DNA from 2 places in the Thioalbus denitrificans genome. Region 1 is predicted to be linked to the other one. Evidence: predicted binding sites of a transcription regulator. Region 1 holds the regulator's gene; the other holds the start of a gene.

What was found. Region 1 encodes FNR, which switches genes on or off when oxygen is low (the NO sensors DNR and NnrR bind a similar motif). Its sites were predicted from a motif close to TTGATNTANATCAA; they were not measured.
Region 2: the regulator FNR is predicted to act here: its motif matches at 2,511-2,524, upstream of DFQ59_RS09255 (cytochrome c oxidase subunit 3 family protein).

What each region holds. Positions count from the first base shown of each region.
Region 1 covers NZ_QPJY01000001.1:586,401-593,764, forward strand. The annotation lists gene hisA (1-(5-phosphoribosyl)-5-[(5-phosphoribosylamino)methylideneamino]imidazole-4-carboxamide isomerase) at 1-586, opposite strand, end outside; gene hisH (imidazole glycerol phosphate synthase subunit HisH) at 668-1,318, opposite strand; gene hisB (imidazoleglycerol-phosphate dehydratase HisB) at 1,355-1,945, opposite strand; gene fnr (fumarate/nitrate reduction transcriptional regulator Fnr) at 2,190-2,948, shown strand; gene DFQ59_RS02800 (helix-turn-helix domain-containing protein) at 2,983-3,738, shown strand; gene ccoN (cytochrome-c oxidase, cbb3-type subunit I) at 4,143-5,576, shown strand; gene ccoO (cytochrome-c oxidase, cbb3-type subunit II) at 5,593-6,306, shown strand; gene DFQ59_RS02815 (cbb3-type cytochrome c oxidase subunit 3) at 6,299-6,511, shown strand; gene ccoP (cytochrome-c oxidase, cbb3-type subunit III) at 6,508-7,362, shown strand.
Region 2 covers NZ_QPJY01000003.1:204,263-211,626, forward strand. The annotation lists gene DFQ59_RS09245 (aliphatic amidase) at 1-488, shown strand, start outside; gene DFQ59_RS09250 (nitric oxide reductase activation protein NorD) at 552-2,339, shown strand; gene DFQ59_RS09255 (cytochrome c oxidase subunit 3 family protein) at 2,579-3,175, shown strand; gene DFQ59_RS09260 (hypothetical protein) at 3,181-3,480, shown strand; gene DFQ59_RS09265 (hypothetical protein) at 3,897-4,223, shown strand; gene DFQ59_RS09270 (Lrp/AsnC family transcriptional regulator) at 4,430-4,876, opposite strand; gene DFQ59_RS09275 (TRAP transporter substrate-binding protein) at 5,377-6,471, shown strand; gene DFQ59_RS09280 (TRAP transporter small permease subunit) at 6,485-7,027, shown strand; gene DFQ59_RS09285 (TRAP transporter large permease) at 7,009-7,364, shown strand, end outside.

The sequences.
Region 1 (7,364 bases):
CGATGACGGGGATGTTGACCGACTGCGCCAGCTTGACGGTCGCCTCCACGTTGACGCCGCTCAGCATGCCGTCGCGGCCGATGTCGGTGTAGACGATGGCCTCCACGCCGTCCTTCTCGAACCGCTGGGCCAGGTCGATGACATCGTGGCGCGAGAGCTTCGACCAGCCGTCGATGGCCACCTTCCCCTCCTTGGCGTCGAGGCCGACGATGATGTGGCCCGGGAACTCGAGGCAGATGTCGGAGATGAAGTGGGGGGCGTTGATGGCCTTGGTGCCGATGATGGCATAGCTCACGCCGGCATCCAGGTAGGTCTGGATGGTGTCCTCGTCGCGGATGCCGCCGCCCACCTGGATGGGCAGCTCGGGAAAGGCTTCGGCAATGCGGTGGATGATCTCGGCGTTGACCGGGCGTCCGGCGAAGGCGCCGTCGAGGTCGACGATGTGCAGGCGCCGGGCGCCGGCCTCCACCCAGCGGCCGGCGACGGCGACGGGATCCGCGGAGAATATGGTCTCGTCCTCCATGCGCCCCTGGCGCAGGCGCACGCATTTGCCTTCCTTCAGGTCGATGGCGGGAATTACCAGCATGGAACGTCCATCCTCGTTCGGGTCTCGGGTTGTCTGTCCGGCCTGTTGTCCGTCGCTCCGGCGGCCGGTTGCCGGCGCGGCTCAGTCCGTCCCGTCCCAGGCCAGGAAGTTCGCCAGCAGTTGCAGTCCTGCCTGCTGGCTCTTCTCCGGGTGGAACTGGACGGCGAAGAGGTTGTCCCGGGCCACCGCCGCGGTGAAGCGCAGCCCGTACTCGGTGCTGGCCGCGCTGAGCGCCGCGTCGGCGGGATCCACGTAGTAGCTGTGCACGAAGTAGAAGCGCGTGTCCTGGGCGATTCCGTTCCACAGCGGGTGCGGCCGGGTCTGCCGCACCTGGTTCCAGCCCATGTGGGGGATCTTCAGCCGCTCCCCGCTGCGGGGATCGGAGAGCCGCTCACCGAAGTACCGGACCGCGCCGGGCAGAACGCCGAGGCAGGGCGTGCCGCCGTTCTCCTCGCTGTGTTCAAGGAGCACCTGCATGCCCATGCAGATGCCGAGGAAGGGCTTGCCGGCGGCCGCCTCGCGGACCACATCCTCCAGGCCGCGGGACCGGATCTCCTCCATGCAGTCGCGGGCGGCGCCCACCCCGGGGAAGACCACGCGATCGGCGGAGAGAATCTCCTGCTCCACGTCCGTGACCCGCACGCGGGTTCCCGCCGGGGCCATGTGCTCCAGGGCCTTGGATACCGAGCGCAGGTTGCCCATGCCGTAATCGATTACCGCGACGCTGCTCATGCCGTACTGTACCGTGGCTGTGGTCGGAAGAAGGGTTCAGAGAACGCCCTTGGTGGAGGGGATGCCCTGGGCCCGGGGATCGGGTTCCGCGGCCATGCGCAGCGCCCGGCCGAGGGCCTTGAACAGGGTCTCCGCCACATGGTGGGCGTTGCTGCCGCGCAGGGCATCGAGGTGCAGGGTGATGCGGGCGTGGTTGACCAGCCCCTGGAAGAACTCCCGGAACAGGTCCACGTCGAAATCGCCGATGCGCGCGCGCGGGTACTCCACGTGGTACTCCAGGCCGGGACGGCCGGAGAAGTCCACCACCACCCGCGAGAGCGCCTCGTCCAGGGGCACATAGGCATGTCCGTAGCGGCGGATGCCGCGCTTGTCGCCCAGGGCCTGGGCCAAGGCCTGGCCGAGGGTGATGCCGATATCCTCCACCGTGTGGTGGGCATCGATGTGCAGGTCGCCGCGGGCCTCGATTTCGATATCGATGAGCCCGTGCCGCGCCACCTGATCGAGCATGTGGTCGAGGAACGGGATGCCGGTATCGATGCGGGCCGTGCCCGTGCCGTCCAGGTCGATGCTGACGGTGACCTGGGTTTCCAGGGTCTCGCGGTTGATGCGGGCGTTGCGCTGGGTCATGGTGCCGGGTACGCATTCGGATTGCACAAGCCTTATAGGATACCCTCAAGGCCGGCGGGCGTGAACCGCATTCGGATCACCGCTGGGGAGGTCCGGCGCGGTCGGATGAAGACTATGATTGATCCACATCAATAATCGGCACCATAATAAGGTAATACGGTGATTTATGGGCACGGCTCAGGACCTCGAGGTATCGATGGCCGGCAATGTGAAACTCAGTGTGGCAGGCCCCGGCGGCGCGGCGGTGGCTGACAAGCGTATCGCCTGTCAGGACTGCACCCTGTTCCAGCTCTGCCTGCCGCTGGGTATCGGCGAGGACGAGCTGGCCCTGCTGGACGAGGTGATCACCGCCCGGCGTTCGCTCAAGCGGGGTGAAATGCTGTTCCGCGGCGGCGCGCCGTTCCATGCCATCTACGCGGTACGCTCGGGATCGCTGAAGACCTATACCATCATGCAGGACGGCCGCGAGCAGGTGACCGGCTTCTACCTGCCGGGGGAGCTGGTGGCGCTGGACGCCATCAGCCTCGGTCGCCACCCGAGCTCGGCCAAGGCCCTGGAGAGCTCGAGCATCTGCGAATTCTCCTTCCAGGATTTCGAGCGCATGGGCGCCCGGGTGCCGGGCCTGCAGCGGCAGATGCTGCGGGTCATGAGCCGGGAGCTGCTCAACGACGAGCTGCTGCTGCTGCTGCTCGGCAAGAAGAGCGCCGAGGAGCGCCTGGCGGCATTCCTGCTCTCCCTGGCCATCCGCTTCCGCCAACGCGGCTTCTCCGCCACCGACTACAACCTGAGCATGTCCCGCAGCGACATCGGGAACTATCTCGGGCTGGCGGTGGAGACGGTCAGCCGCCTGTTCACACGCTTCCAGCAGGATGGCCTGCTGCGCGTGGAGCGGCGCCGAATCCGCATCCACGATATCGACCGTCTGTCCCTGCTGGCCGGGGACACGGCCCTTTCCGGCAGTCAGCGCATCGACAGTGCGGAGGTGCCGCAGAGCGAGCGCTGAGTGCCTGGTTTCAACCCGCAACCCGGATCCCGTCATGCCAGAACAGTGTTCACCAACCCCTGCAGGGAAGCACGGGACCAAGACCGAGGTCGCCTGCGAAGAGTGCGGGCTGTTCGGCTTCCTGCGTCTGCTCACCGTCATCGATCCCCAGGGCGAGCGCTCCGAACCCCTGGCGGGCGTCCTCTCCCGGCGCACGCGCATTCCCAAGGGTGAAACCCTCTATCGCCACGGTCAGCAGCTTCAGGCCGTCTACGCGGTCAAGTCCGGCGCCTTCAAGAGCTACACGCTGCTGGACACGGGCGAGGAACAGGTCACGTCATTCCACTTTCCCGGAGAGCTGATCGGGCTTGACGCCCTGAAGGGCAACCGCCATCAGTACACCGTGAAGGCGCTGGAGGACAGCAGCGTCTGCCAGCTGCAGTTCCGCGAACTCGAGCGTTCCGGCGTGCGCCTCGCGGAGTTCCGCGAGCAGATGATCAAGGCCATGAGCGAGAAGATCGGAGAGCAGTCCCGTCTGCTGCTGGTCTCCTCCCGTCCCTCGGCCGAGGAGCGCCTGGCCGCCTTCGTTCTCAACGTCTCCCGCCGCCTCGAAGTGCGCGGCTTCCCCTCCGAGGCTTTCCGTCTCGCCATGTCGCGCCAGGACATCGCCAGCTACCTCGGCCTGGCGGTGGAAACGGTGAGCCGGATGTTCAAGCGCTTCCAGGCCGAGGGGCTGCTCTCGGTCAGCGGCAAGCAGTTGCGGATTCTCAACCGGACCGCTCTCCAGTTGCTGGCAAAGGTTCGCGACTGATTCTGGAATATCAAATAAAACAATAGGATGTATTGATTCAGCGGAGGCGCCCCCGGGGCGCCTCCGACCCCACCTTCCCGCCCCCGGGTACAACTTGCGACCGATCAGTCGAAACATTGACAAAGATCAATGTTCACGTATCGTTGTCCGCTAATATGGCATCCAGTGCCAACTTCCGTGCACGAAATGGACGGTTGCCGACCGTCCTCGGCAGGCCGACTGGAAACAATTCGCGCCTGTGCTAAATCATTACAGAATGTGGGTGAAGGGGCGGGGGTGTGTGCGCCCTGGAATTTCGATACCCACGCGGCCGGAGTCGGGGAGGGCTGGTCAGGCCGCAGCAGGAGCCCGTAGGAAATCTGCGCAATTTGCACACACTCTAAGAAACGAGGAGAACAACCGTGGTGGAAGCGACAGTGGAGCAAAAGTACAACTTTGACGTTGTACGATGGTTCACCGTCATGGCGGTGGTGTACCTGGTGGTGGGCGCCCTGGTGGGCGTCTATATCGCATCGGAGCTGGCCTGGCCGGTGCTCAACCTGGACAATCCCTGGTTGAGCTTCGGGCGTCTGCGTCCGCTGCACACCAACGCCGTGATTTTTGCCTTTGGCGGCTGCGTTCTGATGGCCACCGGTTTCTACAGCGTGCAGCGCACCTGCGGCGTACGCGTGTGGAGCGACAAGATGGCCTGGTTCACCTTCTGGGGCTGGAACACCATCATCGTGCTGGCGGTGGTCACCCTGCCGCTGGGCCTGACCCAGGGCAAGGAGTACGCCGAGCTCGAGTGGCCCATCGACATCCTCATCGCCGTGGTGTGGCTGTCCTTCCTGGCCAACTTCGTCATGACCCTGGCGGTGCGGAAGACCTCGCACATCTACGTGTCCAACTGGTTCTACCTGGGCATGCTGGTGATGATCACCTACCTGCACGTGGTCAACAGCCTCGCCATCCCGGTGGGCCTGTTCACCTCCTACTCCCTCTTCTCCGGGGTGCAGGACGGCATGATCCAGTGGTGGTGGGGTCACAACGCGGTGGGCTTCTACCTGACCGCCGGCTTCCTGGGCATCATGTACTACTTCGTGCCCAAGCAGGCCAACCGTCCGGTGTTCTCCTATCGCCTGTCGGTGGTCCACTTCTGGGCCCTGATGTTCGGCTACGTCTGGCTCGGGCCGCACCACCTGCAGTACACCGCCCTGCCTGACTGGACCGGCTCCCTCGGCGCCGCCGTGTCGCTGGCCATGATCATCCCCTCCTGGGGTGGTGCGGTGAACGGCATGATGACCCTCTCGGGTGCCTGGGACAAGCTGCGCACCGACTACATCCTGCGCTTCCTCATCATCTCGCTCGCCTTCTACGCCATGTCCACCTTCGAAGGTCCGGTCATGTCGCTGAAGACGGTGAACGCCCTGTCCCACTACACCGACTGGACGGTGGGTCACGTGCACTCCGGCGCGCTGGGCTGGGTGGCCATGGTCGGCATGGGTGCGCTCTACCACCTGATGACCCGCATCTGGCACACGGAGATCTTCTCCGCCAAGCTGGTGAACCTGCACTTCTGGACCGCCACCATCGGCGCCGTGGTCTACATCGTCGCCATGTGGGTGTCCGGCATCATGCAGGGCCTGATGTGGCGTGCCTATGACGAGTACGGCACCCTGGCCTACACCTTCGCCGAATCCGTGGAGGCCATGCACCCGTACTACGCCATGCGTGCCATCGGTGGAATGATCTTCCTCCTGGGCGCCGTGATCATGCTGTTGAACACGGTTCTGACCATCCGCAAGTCGGTGGCCGAGGGCAGCCTGCGCGCCGCCCGTGCCGCGACCGCGACCGCTTAAGGGGGGGATTTCAGAGATGGCAGATCAGATCTACTCCACCCGTTTCCAGGACAAGCTGGAGCGGAATATCTGGGGCATGCTGATTGTGCTCGCCATTGTTCTTTCAGTGGGCGGCATCGTCGAAATCGTGCCGCTGTTCTTCCTGAAGAACACCATGGAGCACAACAAGTTCCCCGAAATCGTCTGGCAGCGTCAGGCCGGCCAGACCCTCAACGACTGGAAGGCGGGTGACGGCGTGCGTCCCTACACGCCGCTGGAGCTGGCGGGCCGGGATGTCTACCGGCGCGAGGGCTGCTACACCTGTCACTCCCAGATGGTCCGTCCGTTCCGTGACGAGAAGGAGCGTTACGGTCACTACTCCCTGGCCTCCGAGTCGATGTTCGACCACCCGTTCCAGTGGGGCTCCAAGCGTACCGGTCCCGATCTGGCGCGTGTGGGCGGGAAGTACTCGGATGACTGGCACCGCAAGCACCTCCGCGCTCCGCGTTCGGTGGTTCCGGAGTCCGTCATGCCGAACTACGTCTGGCTGGACAACGCCTACGTGGACGGCGCCACCATTGCGGCCCACATGAAGGGAATGCAGATGATTGGCGTTCCCTACACGGATGGTGATATTGCCTCCGCGGCTGACGCCGTGCAGGGCAAGACGGAGATGGACGCCCTGGTGTCCTATCTCCAGGTGCTCGGCACAATGGCAACGCTCGAGGAAGGCAAGGCCTACCGTGAGTAGTCTGCGGGAATATTTCCACACCGATTGGGAGGCGATGACCACCAACGACTGGATCGGTATGACGATCACGGTGGTCATCTTCCTCCTGATGGTGGGCCTGTATGTCTACGTCCTGCGTCCCAAGAACCGGGATCGGCTGGAATCGCACCGGCACATCCCGATGCTGGACGAGGACGAGCGCAATGAACGTGGAGGAAGACCATGACGGACAAAGTGTTTCCCGGTGAGAGCAATACCGGGCACGTGTGGGATGACAACCTGCGCGAACTGACCAACGATCCGCCGCGCTGGTGGACCATCGCCTTCTGGGCGAGCGTCATCTGGTGGATTGTCTACGGCATCATCTACCCGACCTGGCCGGTCAGTCTGGAGGGTGCCAACAAGGGCCTGCTGGGCTGGACCCAGATCCAGGAGTACCAGCAGGGCGTCGCGGAAATCCAGGCGGTCCGGGCCGAGTTCGAGGACCAGATCAAGGCCAAGACGGCCAAGGAGATCCTGGCCGACCCGGGTCTTACCGACTACACCGTCGCTTCGGCCAAGGTGCTGTTCGGTGACAACTGTGCCGCCTGCCACGCGGCCGGTGGTGCCGGCAACCCCGGTTTCCCGGTGCTGGCGGACGACAACTGGATCTATGGCGGCAGCATCGAGACGATCCAGCAGAGCATCACCATGGGTCGCCAGGGCGTCATGACCGCCCACGGCAAGATCCTGTCCGCGCAGGAGATCGATACGCTGGCCAACCTGGCAGTCAACCTCAGCCAGGGCAAGAGCGATCCTGATGGCATGACCCTGTTCACCCAGAAGGGCTGTATCGCCTGTCACGGCCCCGACGCCAAGGGCATGCAGGTGCTGGGTTCCGCCAACCTGACCGACAGCATCTGGCGGTTCACGCCGGGCGGTTTCGAAAGTGCCAAGTACACCATCACCCATGGTGTCAACGACGGCACCGATCCGCAGACCCGCGAAGCCCAGATGCCGTCCTTCAAGGACCGTCTGGACGAAGCGGCCATCAAGAAGCTGGCCGTGTACGTCTACCGGCTCGGCGGCGGCCAGTAACG
Region 2 (7,364 bases), on a different contig from region 1:
TCGTCCGCTGCCAGGGCTACATGTACCCGGCCAAGGACCAGCAGGTGATGGTGGCCAAGGCCATGGCCTGGATGAACAACAGCTACGTGGCCGTGGCCAACGCCACCGGCTTCGACGGCGTCTACTCCTACTTCGGCCACTCCGCCATCGTCGGCTTCGACGGCCGCACCCTGGGCGAATGCGGCGAGGAGGAGTATGGCATCCAGTACGCCGAGCTCTCCGTCTCCGCCATCCGCGACGCGCGCAAGACCTGGCAGAGCCAGAACCACCTGTTCAAGCTCCTGCACCGCGGCTACACCGGAACCATCAACTCGGGCGACAGCACCGAGGGCGTGGCGGAATGCCCCTACGAGTTCTACAGCACCTGGGTCAAGGATCCGGCCAAGGCCAAGGCGCAGGTGGAGGCCATCACCCGCACCACCGTGGGCACCTCCGAGTGCCCCATCGCCGGCATCCCCAACGATGCCGACGCCGGCAGCCACAAGTAGCACCCCGCCGGTGCCGGCCCCGCGGGGCCGGCACCCTCCCTTTCCGGACACAGCCCCACCGCCATGACCGACCGCGCCCCGCCGGTGCCCGAACCCATCGGGTGCGAGCCGACCCTGCGGCAGCTGCGCCGCCACCTGGGGCTCTACGTCACCGCCCTGTGGGGCACCCCGCGGGCCATCGCTCCCGTCGCTCCGGGGGGCATCGCTCCCTACCTCGAAGGCGAATCGATCCATCTGCCCGCAGTCTGGCCGGCGGGGCTGGGTCTGCCCGCCCTCCCCCTCTACCGCGCCGCCGCCGCCCATGCCGCCGCCCACCTGGCCGCGCCCTGCCCGCTGCAGTTGGGCGACCAGCTCAGGCCGCGCCAGCGCGCCATCATCGGCCTCGTGGAGGACGCCCGCGTGGAGGCGCTCGCCATCGCGCAGTTTCCTGGGCTGCGCCGGCTCTGGGCGAGCCTGCACCCGCGCTACCGGCCCGACAACGTCACCTTTCCCGCCCTGCTCTCGCGCCTCTCCCTGGCGCTGCTCGACCCGGCTCACCACGACGACAACCACTGGGTGGCCAAGGGCGTGCGCCTCTTCCGCGAGGCGCGTGGCCGACTGGACGATCCGTCGCTCGCCCGCGAGCTGGGCACCGCCCTGGCCCACGACATCGGCCAGATGCGCCTCGCCATGGACGAGGGTCATCCGCCGCTGCCGGCCCCCTACCGCGACGACCACCGCCACCTCTGGGCGCTGGAGCGCGAGCAGCTTGTGGGCGACGCCGATTCGGAGCCTCCACCCCGGCAGGAGACGCCGGGCAGCCGGATGGTGGAGTCGCCGGCGGGGGGCCGCGACCTCGCCTTCACCGAGGAGCCGGCACAGGGCCCCGGGCCCGAGGGCTTCCGGGTGCAACCGGTGACGGAGGACGCGCCGCTGGAGTACCTGCGCCGCTCGCCGAAGCGGACCGGCGAACCGGTGCTCCATCCCGAGTGGAACCACCGCACCGGCATCCTGCGCCCGCGCTGGTGCACGGTGCACGACCGCATCCCCGACGCGGGGCCACTGGCGCGCATCGACGCGCTGCTGGCACGCAACCGCTTCCTGCTGGGGCGGCTGCAGCGCCTCATCATGGCCCTGCGCCTGCAACGGCTGCAGCGCCAGCGCGGCCAGACCACCGGCGACGATCTGGATCTGAACGCCGCCCTGCGGGCGCTGGTGGAGATGCGCGCCGGCTTCGAACCCGACAGCCGCCTCTACATCCGTGCCGCCCCCTACCCCGAGGGCGATCTCTCCACCCTCCTCCTGCTGGATCTCTCCGAGTCGGCCAACACGCCGGTGATGGAAACCGGCGGCACCCTCCTCGACCTGACCCTGGAGGCCACCGTGCTGCTGGCCCACACCCTATCGGCGCTGCACGAACGCTTCGCCGTGCACGGCTTCGCCTCCAACGGCCGCCACGAGGTGCACTACCGGCGCTTCAAGGAGTTCGCCGACCCCTACGACGACACGTCCCGGGCGCGCCTGGCCGGCATGGCCGCCGGCTGGTCCACGCGCATGGGCGCGGCCCTGCGCCACGCGGGAGCGCAGTTGCAGGGGGAACCCACCTCCCACCGGCTGGTACTGGTGGTCACCGACGGCGAGCCATCCGACGTGGACGTGTTCGACCCGGACTACCTGGTGCAGGACGCCCGCAACGCCGTGCAGGCGCTGCGGGCCACGGGGATACAGACCTACTGCCTGAGCCTCGACCCCCGCGCCGACCGCTACGTGGGCACCATCTTCGGCCGCAACCACTACGGCGTCGTGGACCACGTGGCGCGGCTGCCGGAGCGGCTGACCGGGCTCTACCTGGCGCTGACGCGGCGGCGGTGAGTGTCACGCGCAAGAGGGATCTCACCGTCGGCGCAATGCACGGCAGGAATCGACCACCTCCATGCCGGGACGGCAGGCGATGGGATGGGATGCGGCCGCCAGGTGTACCCGTGCTGCGCATCGGAGCATGAAATCCATCCGGGCAGCCGATCATCCTGGCCGCCCACCGGCTTGACCCGCCTCAAGGCCATGCCGGCCGGCCGCCGGTACGCTCACCCTCGGGCAACCGGAGGCCGGTCATGGTCGATGCGACGCTGGACCCCGTGCGAGCCGAACCCGCCGCGGGGCGTTTCCCGGGCAACATGGCGATCTGGGTCGGCATCACCTGTGAATTCGTCGAATTCGGCGTGCTGTTCGCCGTCTACTTCGTCGCCCGCGCCCACTTCCCCGAGGCGTTTCACGCCGGCCCCGGCCGGCTCTCGACCACGGCCGGCGCCGCCATCACCCTGCTGATGGTGACCAGCAGCTACTGCATCGCCTGTTCCGTGAGCGCCATGCGCCGCGACCGGCGGCGGCAGGCCCTCCTGTGGCTCTGCGCCGCGCTGGCGGTGGCCCTCGGCTACCCGCTGGTAAAGTACCTGGAGGTGGGCCGGAACCTGGCCCAGGGGCTGGACGGAGGCGCCGGGATTTTCATCACCGTCTACTACTACCTGACCATCAATCACCTGGTGCACGCCACCTGGGGGATCCTCGGCATCCTCTTCGTCCTCGGACGCCTCGCCTTCGGCGCCTACAGCGCGGAAAACCACGCCGGACTGGAAGCGCTCGGCAGCTACTGGCACGCCACCGACATGATCTGGCTGGTCCTGTTCACCCTCTTCTACCTGCTGGCCTGAACACCATGAGCGCCCGGACCGACAGCCTCCCCTCCCTGACCCGCGCCTGGCTGATCCTGGTGGCCCTCACCCTCGCCAGCATCGCCCTCGGCAAGTGGAGCGCCGCCATTCCCTGGCTGCCCCTGCTGATGGCCGTCGTCATCTGGATCAAGTGCGCCATCATCGCCGACCGCTTCATCGAGGCGGACCGGGCGCACCCCTTCGTCCGCCGCGTGGTGCGGGTATTCATCGCCCTGGCGCCGATCGCCCTGATCCTCGTCACCCTGTTCGGTCCCGGGATCGCGCGTTTGCTGACCCTGAAGTAGGCGCATCCGGTCCCATCGCCGGCAACTGGCGCGCTCCGGGGTCGGACCTGGACAAGCATCTGTTTGCACAGCCGAATGCCCCTGACATGGCACAGCCGAATGCCCCTGACATGGGAGCCAGCCCATCTTGCGATGGCCGACTTCACCCCCCACCGCTCGTGTCTCTGGACGCGCGGTGGCGATTGGGATTCGCCAGGGCTGCCGATTCCTTCCCGGGATCGCCTTTCCGAACCGGAAATACCGACGATTCATGGAATTGTTGCCTTATTAATCCGCATGTTGCGCAGGTCCGACCCGTTGGCCGGGACCCGTTGAATGGGCTTGCTCTCGGGCGGGGGATGAGCTAGGTTGTTGATTAGAGGCCGACCAAAGCATCATACGAAGCCAAGGAGTCAAGCAGCAAAGGAGGAACAGGGATGTTGTGGTGGCCAAAGGCGATCTATGAATCTCTGCCCGCCAGCTATCTCGTGGCGGGTCTCACCAGTCTTTACGAGTTACCCAAACCGCTGGCCTTGTGGCCCGGATGCACATTCCTGTGCGCGGGTGCCCTGGCGATCTTCATGCGCGTCCAGTACCGGAATCGTCGCCGGCTGTCGCTGAGCAGCGATGAGCTCAGGCATGTCCACCGCCAGCAGCGGATGGTGGACAGGAGGGCCGAGGCCGCGCTGAAGGAGTTCGAGTTCAGCCAGTCACACGGCGCACAGCGCCGGCTCACCAGGCACGACATTCCCGACAAACGCTGAGCCTCCCACGGGGCCGGAATGCATCGAACACGTACGGGAACGGTGCCGCGTCTTTCATCCCTCCCCACTTGACCTGGTGGCGCGCAGGGAGCGGGCCTGGCCAGGCCGCTGTCAACCGGCCAAGCTGCCCCTGACCCGGGCGTCGCTCCAGTCCCACGGAACCGCGTTTACGCCCCAACCTCCTGCGCGACCGGATGGGCGGCGGCCTACAGCCGCGGCCCGCCCCGGCGGTGCTTCACCCGCGAGAGCAGGGTCTTGCACTCCACGCTGAGGATGTGGGGGCGGGAGAAGATGTGGCGGCTGGTGAAGCGGTCGAGGGCCTCGAAGTCCTCGGTCAGGGTGTGGATGTGCAGGCTCTGCAGGTCGCTCATGATGTAGAGGCTCACCACCTCCGGCAGTCCGGCCAGTTCCCGGGCCACCGACTCGATGGCCACCGGCGCCACCTTCACGTCCACGAAGGCCGAGAGGGTCTTGCCGGTCTTCTCCGGGTTGATGACGGCGGTGAACTGCTCGATGATGCCGTCCTCCTGCAGGCGCCTGACCCGTTCGCGCACGTGGGCGCGGGAGACGCCCAGTTCGCGGGCGATGTCGGCGTAGGCCATGCGGCCGTTCTTGATCAGCAGGCTGACGATGCGGGTGTCGGTATTGTTCATTGGGCTCCGTCCAGTCGGTCGTGGGGCCTTTCCAGGCCCGGTCCCGGACGCAATGCAAGATCGGTGCTCACCCCCCCTTTCCCCGATGACGCGGTTTTCATGGGCCCGGCGACGAGCCCGACGCCTCGGAATGGTGCCGTTCGCACCATTTTGAGGCAGCCAATCGCGCCTGGGGCCCCTGACAAACGGCAATGGACCGGACGACTGGGATCAGCGCCGTGAGCAAATCGGATTCATTTGCCTGACAAACGGAATGCCACGGCGTCGGGAAACCCATCCCGGTTGACATTCGCAACATGGTGCACCCCACACCATCCTGGTGCGGCTCCCGGCGCCCGTTCCGGTCCCGGCACCCGGTGGAAATCCAACTTTCCCTTTAAAACAGTCGCTTGAAAGTTCCTTGCCCGGTTGGCACAGGCCTTGCTCTCCCGGTTTCAGCCCCGGTTGACATCCGTCCGATGCGGCCGGGTTCCGAACCCGACACAGACAGGAGCAGCGCCATGACCCTCAAGCGACGCGATTTCCTCAAGGCCGGCATGGCCGGCGCACTGGCCGGCGCCGCCACGATGGCCCCCGCCATCGTCCGCGCGGAGTCGAAGCAGAAATTCCGCTGGAAGATGACCAACGCCTACGGACCGGGCGCCCCCTTCTACACCGTCGGCCCCGGCAGCGCCACGGACTTCTGCAAGATGGTGGAGACCATGTCCGGCGGCCGGCTGAAGATCAAGCACTACGCCGCCGGCGAGCTGATCCCGGCCCTGGAGGGCTTCGACGCCGTCTCCCAGGGCACGGTGGAGATGAACTGGGGCAACGCCTACTTCTGGGCCGGCAAGACCTTCCCCGCCCAGTACTTCACCACGGTGCCCTTCGGCATGAACTTCCAGGGCATGAACGCCTGGATCCGCCACGGCGGCGGCCAGGAGCTGTGGGACGAGGTCTACGCCCCCTTCAACGTCATCGGCATGCCCGCCGGCAACACCGGCGTGCAGATGACCGGCTGGTTCCGCGAGCCGGTGGAGAAGATCGAGGACTTCAACGGCCTGCGCATGCGCATCCCGGGACTGGCCGGCAAGGTCTACGAGACCCTGGGGGTGAGCGTGAAGCTGCTGCCCGGCGGCGAGATCTTCCCGGCGCTGGAGCGCGGCGTCATCGACGCGGCGGAGTTCGTCGGCCCCTACCAGGACCGCCGCATGGGGCTGCACAAGGCGGCCAGGTACTACTACACCACCGGCTGGTCGGAGCCCTCCAACACCACCGAGCTGCTCGTGAACAAGGAAGCCTGGGCGGGCCTGCCCGAGGACCTGCAGGCCATCGTCCGGGCCGCGGCCGAGGCCTGCAACCTCATCAGCCACACCTGGTCGGAGGCCAACAACTCCGAGGCCCTGGAGGATCTCGTCACCAACTACGGGGTGGAGGTGCGCACCCTGTCGCCGGAGATCGTGGCCAGGCTGAAGACCGTGACCATGGAGACCCTGGAGAGCCACGCGGCGGCCGACCCGATGGTGCGCAAGGTCCACGACAGCTACTTCGCCTTCAAGCAGAAGCACGATGCCTGGCAGGCGCGCAGCGAAACCGTGGTGCAGACCCAGCTGTGAGCGGAGCGGGCCGATGACCGACAGTCCCCTGGCCCGGCACGCCCGGCGGCTCGACGCGTTCGTTGAACGCGTCGGCCGCGGGGCCGCCTGGCTGACCCTGGCGCTGGTGCTGCTGGTGGCGGGCAACGTGCTGGCCCGCTACCTGCTGCACACCAGCTCGGTGGCGCTGCAGGAGCTGGAGTGGCACCTGCTGGCGGCCCTGTCGCTGCTGGCCGCCTCCTACACCCTGCAGCAGAACGAGCACGTGCGGGTGGACATCCTCTACCAGCGCTACCCGGAAATCGTCCGGCGCTGGATCGACGGGCTGGTGCCGCTGGTGATCATCATCCCCTTCGCCCTGTTCATCGCCTGGCTGTCGCTGAAGTTCACCCACCAGGCCTACGCCATCGGCGAGGTGTCGCCCGATCCCGGCGGGCTCGGCTACCGCTATCTCATCAAGGCCTTCATCCCGCTGGGCTTCACCCTCATCGCGGTGCAGGCCCTCTCGATGCTGCTGGCCACCATGGCCCGCATCGGACTCGACGACAGGAGCGTCACATGGAGCCGGAAACGCTAGCCCTGCTGATGGTGGGCGGGCTGTTCGTGCTGATCCTGGCCGGCATCCCGGTAGCCTTCGCCATCGCCGCCACCGGCCTGGCCTTCGGGCTGGCCGGGTTCGGCACCGATCTGTTCAACCTGCTGCCGGCGCGCATCTTCGGCGTGGTGACCAATTACACCATGCTGGCCATCCCGCTGTTCGTGTTCATGGGGGTGCTGCTGGAGAAGTCGCGCATCGCCGAGAACATGCTCGACGTGGTGGGCCATCTGGCGGGGAAATCCCCCGGCGGGATGGCGCTGGCCATCGTCGGGGTGGGGGTGCTGATGGGCGCTTCCACCGGCATCGTCGGCGCCAC